Regions from separate parts of the Exiguobacterium sp. s21 genome, predicted to be linked through region 3. Evidence: riboswitches for the same ligand, from Rfam matches in the RefSeq annotation. Region 3 holds a riboswitch; each other region holds the start of a gene.

Region 1 (4,095 bases), on a different contig from region 3:
GTGTGGGTAGAATGAGACGAATCCCGATCACCGTGCTGTCCGGTTATTTAGGAAGCGGTAAGACGACACTATTAAACCACATATTGAACAATCGGACGGGCAAGAAATACGCCGTCATCGTCAATGACATGAGCGAGTTGAATATCGATGAGCGATTGATTGAACAGGGCGGTTTTTCAAGGACGGACGAAAAGTTGGTCGAACTATCGAACGGCTGCATCTGTTGCACGCTCCGTGAGGACCTGCTCGAGGCGGTAGCAGAGCTTGCGAACGACCGGGACCTCGACGGAATCATCATCGAGTCGTCCGGTATCTCAGAGCCGATCCCGGTCGCCCAAACGTTTACATATGCCGATGACGCCCTCGGCATCGATTTGACGAGCCGAGTCTATATCGATGCGATGGTGAGCGTCGTCGATGCGTTTCGGTTCTTAAAAGATTTCAACTCAGGCGAGTCGCTCCATGAACGCAAGCAGGCGATTGAGGCGACAGACGTCCGCGAAGTCGTCGACCTGCTCGTCGAACAAGTCGAATTCGCCGATATCATCGTCTTGAACAAGGCGGATCGCGTGAACGAGACCGAACTCGGCGAGATGACCGGACTGTTGAAGGCGCTCAACCCGACCGCGAAGCTGTTGACGTCTGTCCATGCGAACGTGGAATTGACCGAGCTGTTGGATGTCAATTTGTTCGATTTCGAACAGGCGATGCATGCGGCCGGGTGGATTCAAGAACTTGAGACAGATGTGCACACGCCGGAGACGGAAGAATACGGCATCAGTTCATTCGTCTATCGTCGGCGTCGGCCGTTCCACCCGGAGCGTCTCCATGCCTGGATCGAGGCGTTTCCGGAAGAAATCGTCCGCGCGAAAGGGTTCTTATGGATTGCTTCCCGGAACGACCTCGCCTGTCTGTTTTCACAAGCGGGCTACGCCTCGACGCTCGAACATGCCGGGCGCTGGCTCGCGACGCTTCCGGAAGATGAGCGTCGTCACATGTTCGCGGCCGAACCGGAACTCGCCGCCGACTATGTCGAACCGTACGGGGACCGACAGACGGAGCTCGTCTTGATCGGGCAGCGGATGGATCGAGCCATCATCGAACAAGAGCTCGATCACTGTCTGCTGACAGATGAGGAGATGGCGCTGGATTGGTCGACGCTCCGGGACACACTTCCGGGGAACGAGGTCGTCACGTTCTCATAAGACCGTTTACAAAATGAAAGCGGTCGTCTATACTGATTCTTGCATGAACAACCGCATACATTGGACTACACTAGGGGTGCTTCGGCTGAGATGTGAGCATGGCTCCAATCCCTTATGACTCGATCCGGGTAATACCGGCGTGAGGAAGTGTGGCACTTTTTCTAATGGATTAAAATTGGACGAGTGGCCGCATTCTCATGGATGCGGCTTTTTTGTGTACACATAATAAGGGGGAATAGAACATGAACAAACAATGTGGAACGAGCCCGATCGTCGGGTTCCGCTTTACACTGAGCCCGATGACGACTGATTTCGTGAGCATCATCAAAGGGGCGTTGAAGGAGACGGATTTACAAAACGTCTGGCGACATACCGATGACGTGTCGACGGTCATCCGTGGACGAAGTGAGCATGTATTCGATGTGGCTAAGGCCGTGCTGTCACACGCGACAAAGACAGGGGAACATGTGTCGATGAGCGGGACGTTCTCGGTCGGGTGTCCAGGGGATACGGCCGGAGATGAAGTGCTCGTTGTGTCGAGCGAACCGCTTAATGGTCCCGTCGGTCCGCAATATATCTCCTCACAGTTCGCGCTCTATCCGCTCGGTGATGACGACTATATGGACATCATCTACGAAGAAATCGCTTTTGCGAAAGAGCGAAGTGTCTTCAATGACTCGATGCATTACGCCTCAGGTATACATGGGGACATCGAGCCGGTGTTCGCTTTCTATGAGGCGACGTTTGAACGCGTCCGACAGAAGACAAGCCACGTCGTCATGACGGTGACGTTCAGCGTGAACAGTCCGTCACATGAGGGACGTATGGATGCTTAAATCGTGGAAGTTAAAAGAGATCGTCTTGTTGTCGATTTTATCGGTCGTGTTCGCGGTGGTCTATTTGGCGTTCGTCCATGCTGGGAACTTGTGGGCCGGTCTGATTGGACCAATCGCCTACGAATGGATTTTTGGGATATGGTTCATCGTCTCGATTATCGCAGCTTATATCATTCGCAAGCCTGGGGCTGCATTCTTGTCCGAAGTGCTTGCGGCGACGATTGAGATGATGATTGGCAACGCCATCGGACCGCGCATCATTTTAGTCGGGATCGTTCAAGGGATCGGCGCCGAAGCGGCGTTCGCTTTGACGGGTTATAAACGCTATGATCTTTGGGTGCTCATGCTCGCCGGATTCAGTGCTGCTGTGACAAGTTTCGCATATACGTACGTCATGGGAGGGCTCAATGCCCTCAGTCCGACATATGTAGCTACGATGTTCGCACTACGCGCAACGAGCGGGATGTTGATTGCTGGTCTGGGCGGTAAGATTTTGAGCGACTTGTTGCTTCGGACGGGCGCGCTTGATGGGTATGCTCTCGCGCGACAGGACCGTATGCATGATTGAGGCAGAACATCTGACATTTCGTTATCCGAACAAGAAATGCGATGTCTTGACGGATATCACACTACGTCTAACAAAAGGGAGAACGGTCATTACAGGGGCAAGTGGTTCGGGAAAATCAACATTGCTCGCTTTGATGAATCGTCTCTATCCGGACAATTGTGATGGCATCGTGACGGGCAGATTGCACTTGTTCGATCGCTCTTATGATACGTATGAAGCTGGCGAAGTGAACCGGCGCGTCGGAACGGTCTTTCAGGACCCGGACAGTCAGTTCGTCATGCAGACGGTCGAAGAAGAATTGATTTTCACGCTCGAAAACTTTGCCGTCGCGAGAGACGAGATGATGGCCCGTGTCACCACAATGTTAGAGGCGTTGCATTTGACCGATTATCGTCACCGTACCATTCATGACCTATCGGGGGGTGAGAAGCAGCAAATTGCCGTCGCTTGTGCCTTGATTGGCCGTCCCGAGTGGCTCCTCCTCGATGAGCCGCTCGCTCACCTCGATCCTGAGACCGCCCATCATTTCGTTCGTTGGCTCGACGGCGTCGCACAGACCGTAAACGTTGTCGTCATCGAGCATCGGCCATACATATGGGGTGATTTTTTTAACCGACAAATAAAGCTCGTGAGTGGGCGCATCGACTATGATGGACCGTTCATCGTCCGACCAGATTATGCGTTCTCTCCAATTAAAGTTGAACGAGGAAAGGAAATGTTATTTCACATACCGGAATTAAAACGAAAAACATTTCAATTAGCAGCGAGCGAGTTAAAGGTCGCTGAGGGTGATCTCATTGCGGTGCTCGGTCGAAATGGTAGCGGAAAGTCGACATGGCTGCGAAGCCTAGCCCGGAAACATCGTGAAGTCGGCCTCGTCCCGCAATCACCGGCGCATCTATTCGTTACGAATGATGTGACCCGAGAACTCGCATATGGCCATAATCGCCCGATTGAGGACGTCTTAACGCGGCTCGGGCTCGAATCAGTGCGTGACCACCATCCACTCTCCCTTAGTCACGGTCAAAAACGAAGGCTCGCCATCGGAGTGATGATGCTGTCTAATAAACAACTGATTGCGTTTGATGAACCGACTGCCGGACAAGACGAGGTATCGCTTCGTGCGCTCTATGACTTAATGGTCGAACGAACACGATCCGGCCAGACGATTTTGTTTGTGACGCACGACCTCAGCTTCGCGCGGATTGCGAACACATATTATTTGATGTGTGACGGCGACTTGAGTGGGCCATATGACGCTTCACTCTGGGATGAAAAAGAATTACTACGCACCCACGGCTTATTGATGGTGGAATCGCGATGACATTTCATGAGATGAACCCGACGATTAAATTTCTGACCGTGGCATGTCTCATGTTCGGTCTCGCCTTCATGTATAACCCTTGGACACCGCTTGCTGTTTTTCTCGGAACAGTTACACTTCAAACGCTATTCTCTGCTGTGAGCTGGAGAAGATGGGGGGTGT
Region 2 (4,095 bases), on a different contig from region 3:
ACAAACGTGTCCCGGAGCTCGATAATCGTGCCTTCCGGAGCTTTTAATTTACTCAAATGACCGTCAACGACGAAGTAAATGTTCCCGCCGTGCTTTGGTAGGAACGTCACGCCAAGTGATTCTAGCCGTCTCACTTCCGCTTCGAGGTCATCGACATAAAGCGCGAAGTGGACCGGGCCGGCCACGTGCTTCGAATAAGGCGACAACGTCTCGTCGACTTTTGCCGTTTGAAGCTCGATATAAAAGTCACCGAGTTTGAGCCAGCTGTTGTACGCGCGCGTATGAAAGTCGGGCGACTCTTGAACGAGCTCGAAGCCGAGCGCCTCATAAAATTGTTTGGACGCCTCATAGTCGGGTGTTTGAATACAGATGTGATGGATTTGTTTCATGATGTCACTCCTTTGTTTTAGTGTATCGAATCAACGTTCTGAACGGAACTTTTCTTCACGTGAGACGTATAGGACACCGAGGAGGGAATGATGATGAAAATCCAATACGAATTGACAGAAGACGACTATATCCGGTTCAACTTGAGCCATATTAAACGTTCGAAGACCGGAAAGCGAATGATTCTCCTGCAGCGAATCATCGGACCACTTATCTTTTTAGGCGCTGCTTTCGTGCTGGCGACGTGGCTCCAAGAGACGGACTGGTGGCTGTACGGGATATACGGAATCGCGAGCGTTCTGTGGTTCCTATATTATCCGAAATACTTTGAACGGCACGTCCGGAAGCAGACGCGGCGTCTCATCGACGAACGCAGCAACGAAGGTATGATTGGTCCCCACACGATGGATTTGGAGGAGACTGGTCTGCGCGATTTAAATGAGTTCGGCGAGACGCGTGTGTCATGGGCAGGAATCAAGGAAGTCGTCGAGGAGGACGATTATGTGTATCTATACAACTCCTCGGTCAGCGCCTATATCTTGCCGAAGCGCGGACTGGACATGGAAGAGGTGCGCCGATGGCTGCCGATACGCTGACGATTCAACTTGTCGATGACACGAACCGGGAGGCTGTTGTCGCCTTGACCGTCGCTTCTGACCAAGCTCGCTTTATCGAAACAAACGCCGAATCGCTCCGCGAGATGGAAACCGATGTCAAATATGCGTGGCAGTGCTATGCACTTTGTCGCGATGATCATCCCGTCGGCTTCATGATGATTGGGGCAGAGAACAAGGTGGAGCGTTACATCTGGCTCGATCGATTTATGATCGATGTGACAGAGCAAGGGAAAGGTATCGGTTCAACATGTTTACAACTTGCGATTCAGTGGATGCAAGAACGCTTCGATGTCGATGACCTCATCCTCAGTTTGCATCCGATGAACGAACCGGCAAAACGGTTCTATGCGAAGGGGGGATTTGTCGACAGTGGCCTGATTGATGAGGCAAACGGGGAAGAGATTTGGGTGTATCACGTTAAGCAGGGACAGCCGTCATGAGTCGGCTGTCCCTGCTTTTGTGGACGTTGTATTTTGGACAGCACTGCCCGCTTTGAAAAAGAGAACGATCGCGGCCACTCCGAAAATCGAGATGAACACGTTTTGGAGCAGCACATCGACGAACATCGGCTCGCTGGAAAACGTGCCTGTCGCAATCTGAGCATTCCAGCGGGTGAACGTGGCGATGCGTTCGAGCGTGTACAAGAGACCGGACATGAACAGGCAAGCGGTGGCCGCCAATAATAGCGTCAATCGATTCAAGAAATGACCTCCCAGTATGTGTTATCCTGATTTTACCATTTTTTTCAGCGGGGGGAACTCCTATTTATCGTTTCACCGTGAGCGGTCGTAATTGCTTGACCCGAGCCAAGACGATCCAGCCGAGCACGGCCCCAGTCACACTCGAGGCAAGGAAGGCTGGGAAGAAGAACAGCGCCCCGAACTCGGTCCCCATCAACACCTTGGCGTACGGGACGGCGACGAGCGAAGCGATGAGGCCGGTCCCGATGACTTCACCAAATGCGGCGAAGGCGACGCGGTTCGTCTTCATATAGAAGACCCCGGCCAAAAGCGCCCCAATCATACCTCCGGGAAAGGCCAAGAGCGACCCGGTACCGGTCATGACACGGACGATTCCGGTCACGAACGCAACGAGAACGGCCCCGATCGGCCCGACGGTGACGGCGGCGATGACGTTCACCATATGTTGAATCGGATAGGCACGGGCGACACCGGTCGGAATCGAGATGAACAGGGAACCGATGACGGCGATGGCGATGAGCATCGCCATCCAAGTGAGTTGTTGAATACGCATAGATAGTCTCCTTTCAAAATGAAAACGCCACTTCTCCAAGTGGAAAAGTGGCGTGGAAAGACAGACGAATCCCACACCACTTCCCTACGCTGGTATGAGCCAGATCAGGTTCGAAGGGTCCGGCGCATGCCGTCTCAGCCCGAAGGCTCCCCTAGTGGTCGTTTATTAACATGAGTATAGCATACCGTCATTGGACGCGGTCGAGCTTTCGTGGTCGGAACGTGACATAGATGATGCCGACGAACAGACCGTACAACAAAAGGGAGAAGACGAGATTGATCAACCACGGGAGTGTCCCCATGAACACGGCGACGGACGCCTGTTGAAACCAAACGAGCGAGAGCGAGACCCCGATGAAGCTGAGCACGAGCGTGGTCCAAAAGGCGACATCCCGTCGCTTGAACAGACGCCAGACGAGCAGACCAATGAGAAGACTGACAACGGCCGTCGCCCCTAAATACATATACAAGATGGCATCGACCGGGTATGAGTAATATACAACGTCCATATCGTTTCCTCCTAGGAGATGATGAAAGAAAGGGTGAACAGGATGAGACAGGCAATCCCATGGCGTGACCGATCGTTTCGTGAACGGTTCGAACGATGGATTGAGGCAAACGTGCCGAATGCGAGGTGGCACGTGATCAAAGATACCGATTTGACGTACTTGCTTGTTGGCGCGCTCGATGAGGAACGTTACTATGCCAAAGCGGTGACCGACATCAGCCGTGGCGAGGCCGGACTGACGGCGCTTCTAGCCGAGCGGCATCCGGGTCTCATCCCTGACGTCATCGCCATCGAGTTCGCTCAGCATTGGTTACTCATGCGAGACATCGGCGGTGAGGCGTTACGTGAACGACCTAACGTGAGTCGATACGAAGCGGCGTTGCGTCAATACGCACAGCTGCAGCGACAGGAGATCGACCAGATCGAGACCTGCTTGTCTTACGGCATCCCGGACCGCCGACCGGACAAGTTGAAGGACGAAATCCGTGCGTATTTACCTGAGCTCTGCGCCGGGCTCGAGCAATACAAAGCCGAGGCCATGCTCGCGCTTCAAGATGAATTGATCGCGATGTGCGATGAGCTGGCGATTGGGATGCCGATGAGTCTCGAGCACGGTGATTTGCACGGCGGCAACATCTTCTGGCGGGAACGGACGAATGATTTGTGTATCCTCGACTGGGGCGACGCGACCGTCACGCATCCGTTTTTCAGCGTGCGCGTGTTTTGGAACGCGCTGTACGACTTATTGCCGGAAGAAGACGAGGTCGCCTGGTATGAACAGATTCAAACGATGCGTACGGTTTACTTGGAAGCGTGGAGCGGCGTCGCACCCAAGGACGTACTTTGGCGTCATCTATTGATCGCCGAAGAGCTCGGTTGCGTCTATCGTGCCTTGTCGTGGCATGTATATGTGACGAAGTACCGGTACGATGTAGCTGAGTCGAGCGATAAGCCGGCGCAATGGCTCAATTTGCTACTCGAGTACCGGGACTTGAAACGACGCTTCCCATAAGTCATTCATGTTTCTCGAGTAGGTTTTCATAATCCGTCTCGCTCCAAAACAGCGGAGCAATCGACTCCGGTCCTTTGAAGATCTCACCGTCTCGGTCATAGACGATGGCGTAGCCACCCTCGACTTCAAAGACGATCAAATCGGCCTTCACTTCCTTGACCCCGTTCCCAGCGATGATGACGTTCTCGAGCGGGTCACGCGTGACTTGGACGCCCCATTCATCGAGCTCGACGATGAGCGCGGATGTGTAGGCGTGGCGGTTATAGAGCGCCTGAAACTCGCCTTCGGTCAGGACGACGTCCGTCGGTGGGGCACTCG
Region 3 (4,095 bases):
CCGCTGGCGACGTCATCTCGCAGACACCGCAAGCCGGACGGAAGCCGAAACGTGGGACGACCGTGACAATCGTCGTCTCGGCCGGAAAAGAGACGGTCGAGATGCCGGATGTTGAAGGACTGTCCCAGTCGTCGGCCGAACGGACGCTCAAAGATCTTGAGTTCACGGATATCGAGATTCAGTCGGAGGCATCCGAGACGGTCGATAGCGGGGATGTCATCTCCCAATCGATCGCCCCAGGCAACGAGGTCGTCCCATCTGAAGAGACGGTGACGCTTGTCGTCTCGACCGGCAGTAATAAAATCGAACTCGCCAACTTGGCGGGCTATACGTTCGAGGAAGCGACGACGTATGCCGAACAGAATAGCTTGAAAATCGTCAAACGTGATGAGTATTCAACGAGTGTTCCTGCAAATCAAATCATCCGCCAACTCCCGACGGCAGGAACGGCAGTCGACCCGGGGACGGAACTGACCGTCATCGTGTCACAAGGGGTCGAACCGACCGACGTCTCAATCGAACGGGAAGTCAACGTCGAAATCGAGCCGCCGCCCGAAGGGGAAGAGGCTGAAGCGCTCGAAGTCGTCATTCGGACGGTCGATGCCCGTGGCGAAGTCGAGGTGTTGCGTGATAAGATAACGGAGACGACGACTTACTCGTATACGCTCGTCATCGCACCGGACGAAGTCGGAACCGCGACGATTGAAGTCGATGGCGAAGTTGTTCGCACGGATACGGTGACTTACGCACAAGCAAAAGAATCACAATGAAGAGGTGGCGTGCGCGTCGCCTCTTTTTCTAAGGAGGTAATGGAATGAAAGGTACGATTATTCGATTACAAGGCGGGTTTTATGACGTCATGACGGAAGAGAAACAAGAGATCCGTTGTCGCGCCCGCGGCAATTTCCGAAACCGGAACATCTCACCTGTCGTCGGCGACGATGTCGACATCCAAGACCAAGGGGATGGTACCGGTTATATATTGGCTGTTGACGAGCGGTCGAACCATCTCGTCCGTCCGCCAATCGCCAATATCGATCAAGCGTTCTTGTTATTCTCGGTAAAAGAGCCGGCGTTCTCGTTCCATCTGCTCGACCGTTTCCTCGTCTTGATTGAATCGAAGCAAGTCCATCCGATTATCGTTTTGACGAAAATGGACTTGTTGACGGAGTCGGAACGGGAGAAGATTCATGAAGCAGCGGCCTTATACCGTTCGATCGGCTATGAGGTCATCGAGACGTCGACCGAGGACGGATCGGGAATCGAACAAATTCGTGGGTCGTTTAAGGAGAAGACGAGCGTATTCGCCGGACAGACCGGGGTCGGCAAGAGCTCGCTCTTGAACGCGGTCGCACCTGAGCTTGAACTTGCGACCGGGAAAATCTCGAAATCACTCGGGCGCGGTAAGCATACGACGCGTCACGTCACGCTGATCACGCTTGCCGACGGGCTCGTGGCCGATACGCCTGGTTTCTCGAGCCTCGAGTTCCCAGAAGAACTCGAAGTCGAAGAGATGCGCTGGTGTTTCCCTGAGTTCGTCGAGCGGCACGATGACTGTAAATTCCGCGGTTGTGCCCATTTGAACGAACCAGGTTGTGCCGTCAAAGCGGCCGTCGAAGCTGGAGAAATCGCTTCCACCCGCTATGAGAATTATGTTACGTTTATGGCAGAGTTAAACGATAGACAACGGAGGTACTGACATGATTAAAATTGCACCATCGATTTTAGCGGCGGACTTCGCCAATTTAGAGGCAGAAGTGAGGGCGGTCCAAGAGGCTGGAGCGGATTACATCCATTTTGACGTCATGGACGGTCAATTCGTCCCGAACATCTCAATCGGCCTACCGGTGTTAGCGAGCTTACGGAAGAAGTCGGACATGGTGTTAGACGTCCATTTGATGATCGACCAGCCCGAACGGTTCGTCGAAGATTTTATCAAGGCCGGGGCAGACATCGTCACCGTCCACGTTGAAGCGACGAATCATTTGCATCGCGTGTTGCAACAAATCAAAGCGGCTGGCGCCAAGTGTGGTGTCGTCTTGAATCCTCATACGCCGCTGTCGTCGATTGAACATGTGCTCGGTGACGTCGACATGGTGCTCCTTATGACGGTGAACCCTGGCTTTGGGGGCCAGGCATTCATCGAATCGGTCGTCCCGAAAATTGCAGCGCTGAGCGAGATGCGCCAAGCGCGTCGTCTCGACTTTGAAATCGAGATCGACGGCGGTGTCAACGCAGAGACGGCGAAATTATGCATCGACGCTGGAGCTGATGTGCTCGTGGCTGGCTCAGCCATCTATAACGAGCCGAGCTATAAAGACGCAATCGATAGCATTCGTCACGCATCTCGTGTATAATCGTCAATAGAACAACAAATATTGTCGCAAGGGGTGTCACATTCTGTGGCTGAGAGGCATTTGCTAACCCTTTGAACCTGTTCCGTTCACACGGACGTAGGGATGTGGCGAAAATGCACGTTGCTACTCGATAGCAGCATGGCGTTTACGTCATGCTGCTTTTTGTCGTTCGCTCATATAATTAGGAGGGAATAAGATGAAACAACGTTTAAAACTACAGGCGCTCATTGAAATCTCATTGTTCGCCGCACTCGGCTTGATCTTTGATTTGCTCATCCCGTTCCGGATGCCGCAGGGTGGATCGATCAGCCTGGCGATGTTGCCAATCTTCGTGATGGCGTACCGCCATGGATTAAAAGGAGGACTGGCGACAGGAGCGCTCGTCGGAACGTTGCAACTGCTGTTCGGGGCTTACATCTTCACGCCGGTCCAGTTCCTGCTCGACTACACATTCGCTTATGGTGTCGTCGGTATGGCCGGACTGTTCGCCGGACAAGTGAAACGAGCCGCCAAGGACGAGGCGAAAAAGACGCTCGTCGTCTACTTGGTGCTCGGGGCGCTCCTCGGTTCTTTGCTTCGCTACGGCGCCCACGTTTTATCAGGGATCGTTTTCTTCGCCGAGTATGCGGAAGGGCCGGTCGTCGCCTATTCGTTTGCTTATAACATGACGTATATGTTGCCGTCCTTCCTCGTGTCGGCCGTCGTCCTCGTTCTCTTGTTCGTCTCGGCACCACGTTTCGCCACGCTCGCGACCCGGGACGTCCGCTAATGCGGGTGCTGATCGTGGCGGCCAGCCCGGAACCAATCTCGGGACTCCCTCGTGACGTCGATTACATCATCGGCGTCGACGGGGGGTACGAGACACTGTTGAACCACGGGCTGAACCCGGATCTCGTCGTCGGCGATTTCGACTCTTTCACGGGCGAAGTGCCGATCGACGCCGTCCGTTACCCATCTGAAAAAGATGTGACCGACCTTGAGATCGCGCTCGAGGCGGCCCGTGGACACGGGGCGACGGAGATGCTCGTGTACGGCGCTCTCGGTGGACGCCTCGACATGACGCTCGGTAATATTGGGCTGCTCGAGGCGTATCCAGAGATGTGTTTGTTCACGGCCGGGCAAACCGTTCGTCTTGTCGGAACCGGGCGTCACGAGCTCCCGCGTCAAGACGATCACTATTTGTCGCTCGTCCCGTGGAAACGGGCGAACGTGTCAATCCGTGGCGTCAAATATCCGCTCGACCACCACGATGTCGTCAGCCATGAGGCGCTCACAATCTCGAACGAGTGGGCCGGCGAATCAGCGGATTTGATTGTGCATGAAGGCACGGTGCTCGTGCTGTATATCAAAAAATGAACACAAAAAAATCCCATCGGCGAATGCCGCTGGGATTTATTTCGTTCGTGTATAAAAATTATACGCGTTCAACGAGACCTGATTTAAGAGCGCGAGCTGAAACCCAAACTCGTTTAGGTTTACCGTCAACGAGAATACGAACTTTTTGTACGTTTACACCCCAAGTGCGTTTTGTCTTGTTGAGTGCGTGCGAACGGTTGTTACCTGATTTAGGTGATTTACCTGTTACGTAGCATTTACGTGCCATGCGTTTCCCCTCCTTTTTTATGTGGGTTCGTCCTAATAGACACTCGTTTATATTAGCACGGGTTTTTTCACGATGCAACTAGAAAATCATAGGATGACAAGAAAAAAACTTGACATTACTGGAAAGGATTTTAAT

Evidence for each region. Region 3 has a riboswitch for thiamine pyrophosphate ahead of thiT (energy-coupled thiamine transporter ThiT). Riboswitches for the same ligand answer to the same signal wherever they lie in the genome.
Region 1: another riboswitch for thiamine pyrophosphate. It lies ahead of KNP06_RS08830 (YkoF family thiamine/hydroxymethylpyrimidine-binding protein); the one in region 3 lies ahead of thiT (energy-coupled thiamine transporter ThiT).
Region 2: another riboswitch for thiamine pyrophosphate. It lies ahead of thiW (energy coupling factor transporter S component ThiW); the one in region 3 lies ahead of thiT (energy-coupled thiamine transporter ThiT).

Annotation. Positions count from the first base shown of each region.
Region 1 is NZ_JACSLF010000006.1:83,544-87,638, reverse strand. It holds gene KNP06_RS08835 (GTP-binding protein) at 12-1,205, shown strand; TPP riboswitch at 1,268-1,368, shown strand; gene KNP06_RS08830 (YkoF family thiamine/hydroxymethylpyrimidine-binding protein) at 1,448-2,041, shown strand; gene KNP06_RS08825 (ECF transporter S component) at 2,034-2,609, shown strand; gene KNP06_RS08820 (ABC transporter ATP-binding protein) at 2,602-3,933, shown strand; gene KNP06_RS08815 (energy-coupling factor transporter transmembrane component T family protein) at 3,930-4,095, shown strand, end outside.
Region 2 is NZ_JACSLF010000003.1:245,310-249,404, reverse strand. It holds gene KNP06_RS05930 (VOC family protein) at 1-389, opposite strand, end outside; gene KNP06_RS05925 (YcxB family protein) at 483-983, shown strand; gene KNP06_RS05920 (GNAT family N-acetyltransferase) at 965-1,444, shown strand; gene KNP06_RS05915 (hypothetical protein) at 1,439-1,705, opposite strand; gene thiW (energy coupling factor transporter S component ThiW) at 1,770-2,258, opposite strand; TPP riboswitch at 2,323-2,421, opposite strand; gene KNP06_RS05905 (hypothetical protein) at 2,446-2,766, opposite strand; gene KNP06_RS05900 (aminoglycoside phosphotransferase family protein) at 2,809-3,777, shown strand; gene KNP06_RS05895 (hypothetical protein) at 3,779-4,095, opposite strand, start outside.
Region 3 is NZ_JACSLF010000002.1:275,663-279,757, forward strand. It holds gene pknB (Stk1 family PASTA domain-containing Ser/Thr kinase) at 1-770, shown strand, start outside; gene rsgA (ribosome small subunit-dependent GTPase A) at 815-1,699, shown strand; gene rpe (ribulose-phosphate 3-epimerase) at 1,701-2,357, shown strand; TPP riboswitch at 2,377-2,477, shown strand; gene thiT (energy-coupled thiamine transporter ThiT) at 2,554-3,126, shown strand; gene KNP06_RS03905 (thiamine diphosphokinase) at 3,126-3,713, shown strand; gene rpmB (50S ribosomal protein L28) at 3,772-3,960, opposite strand.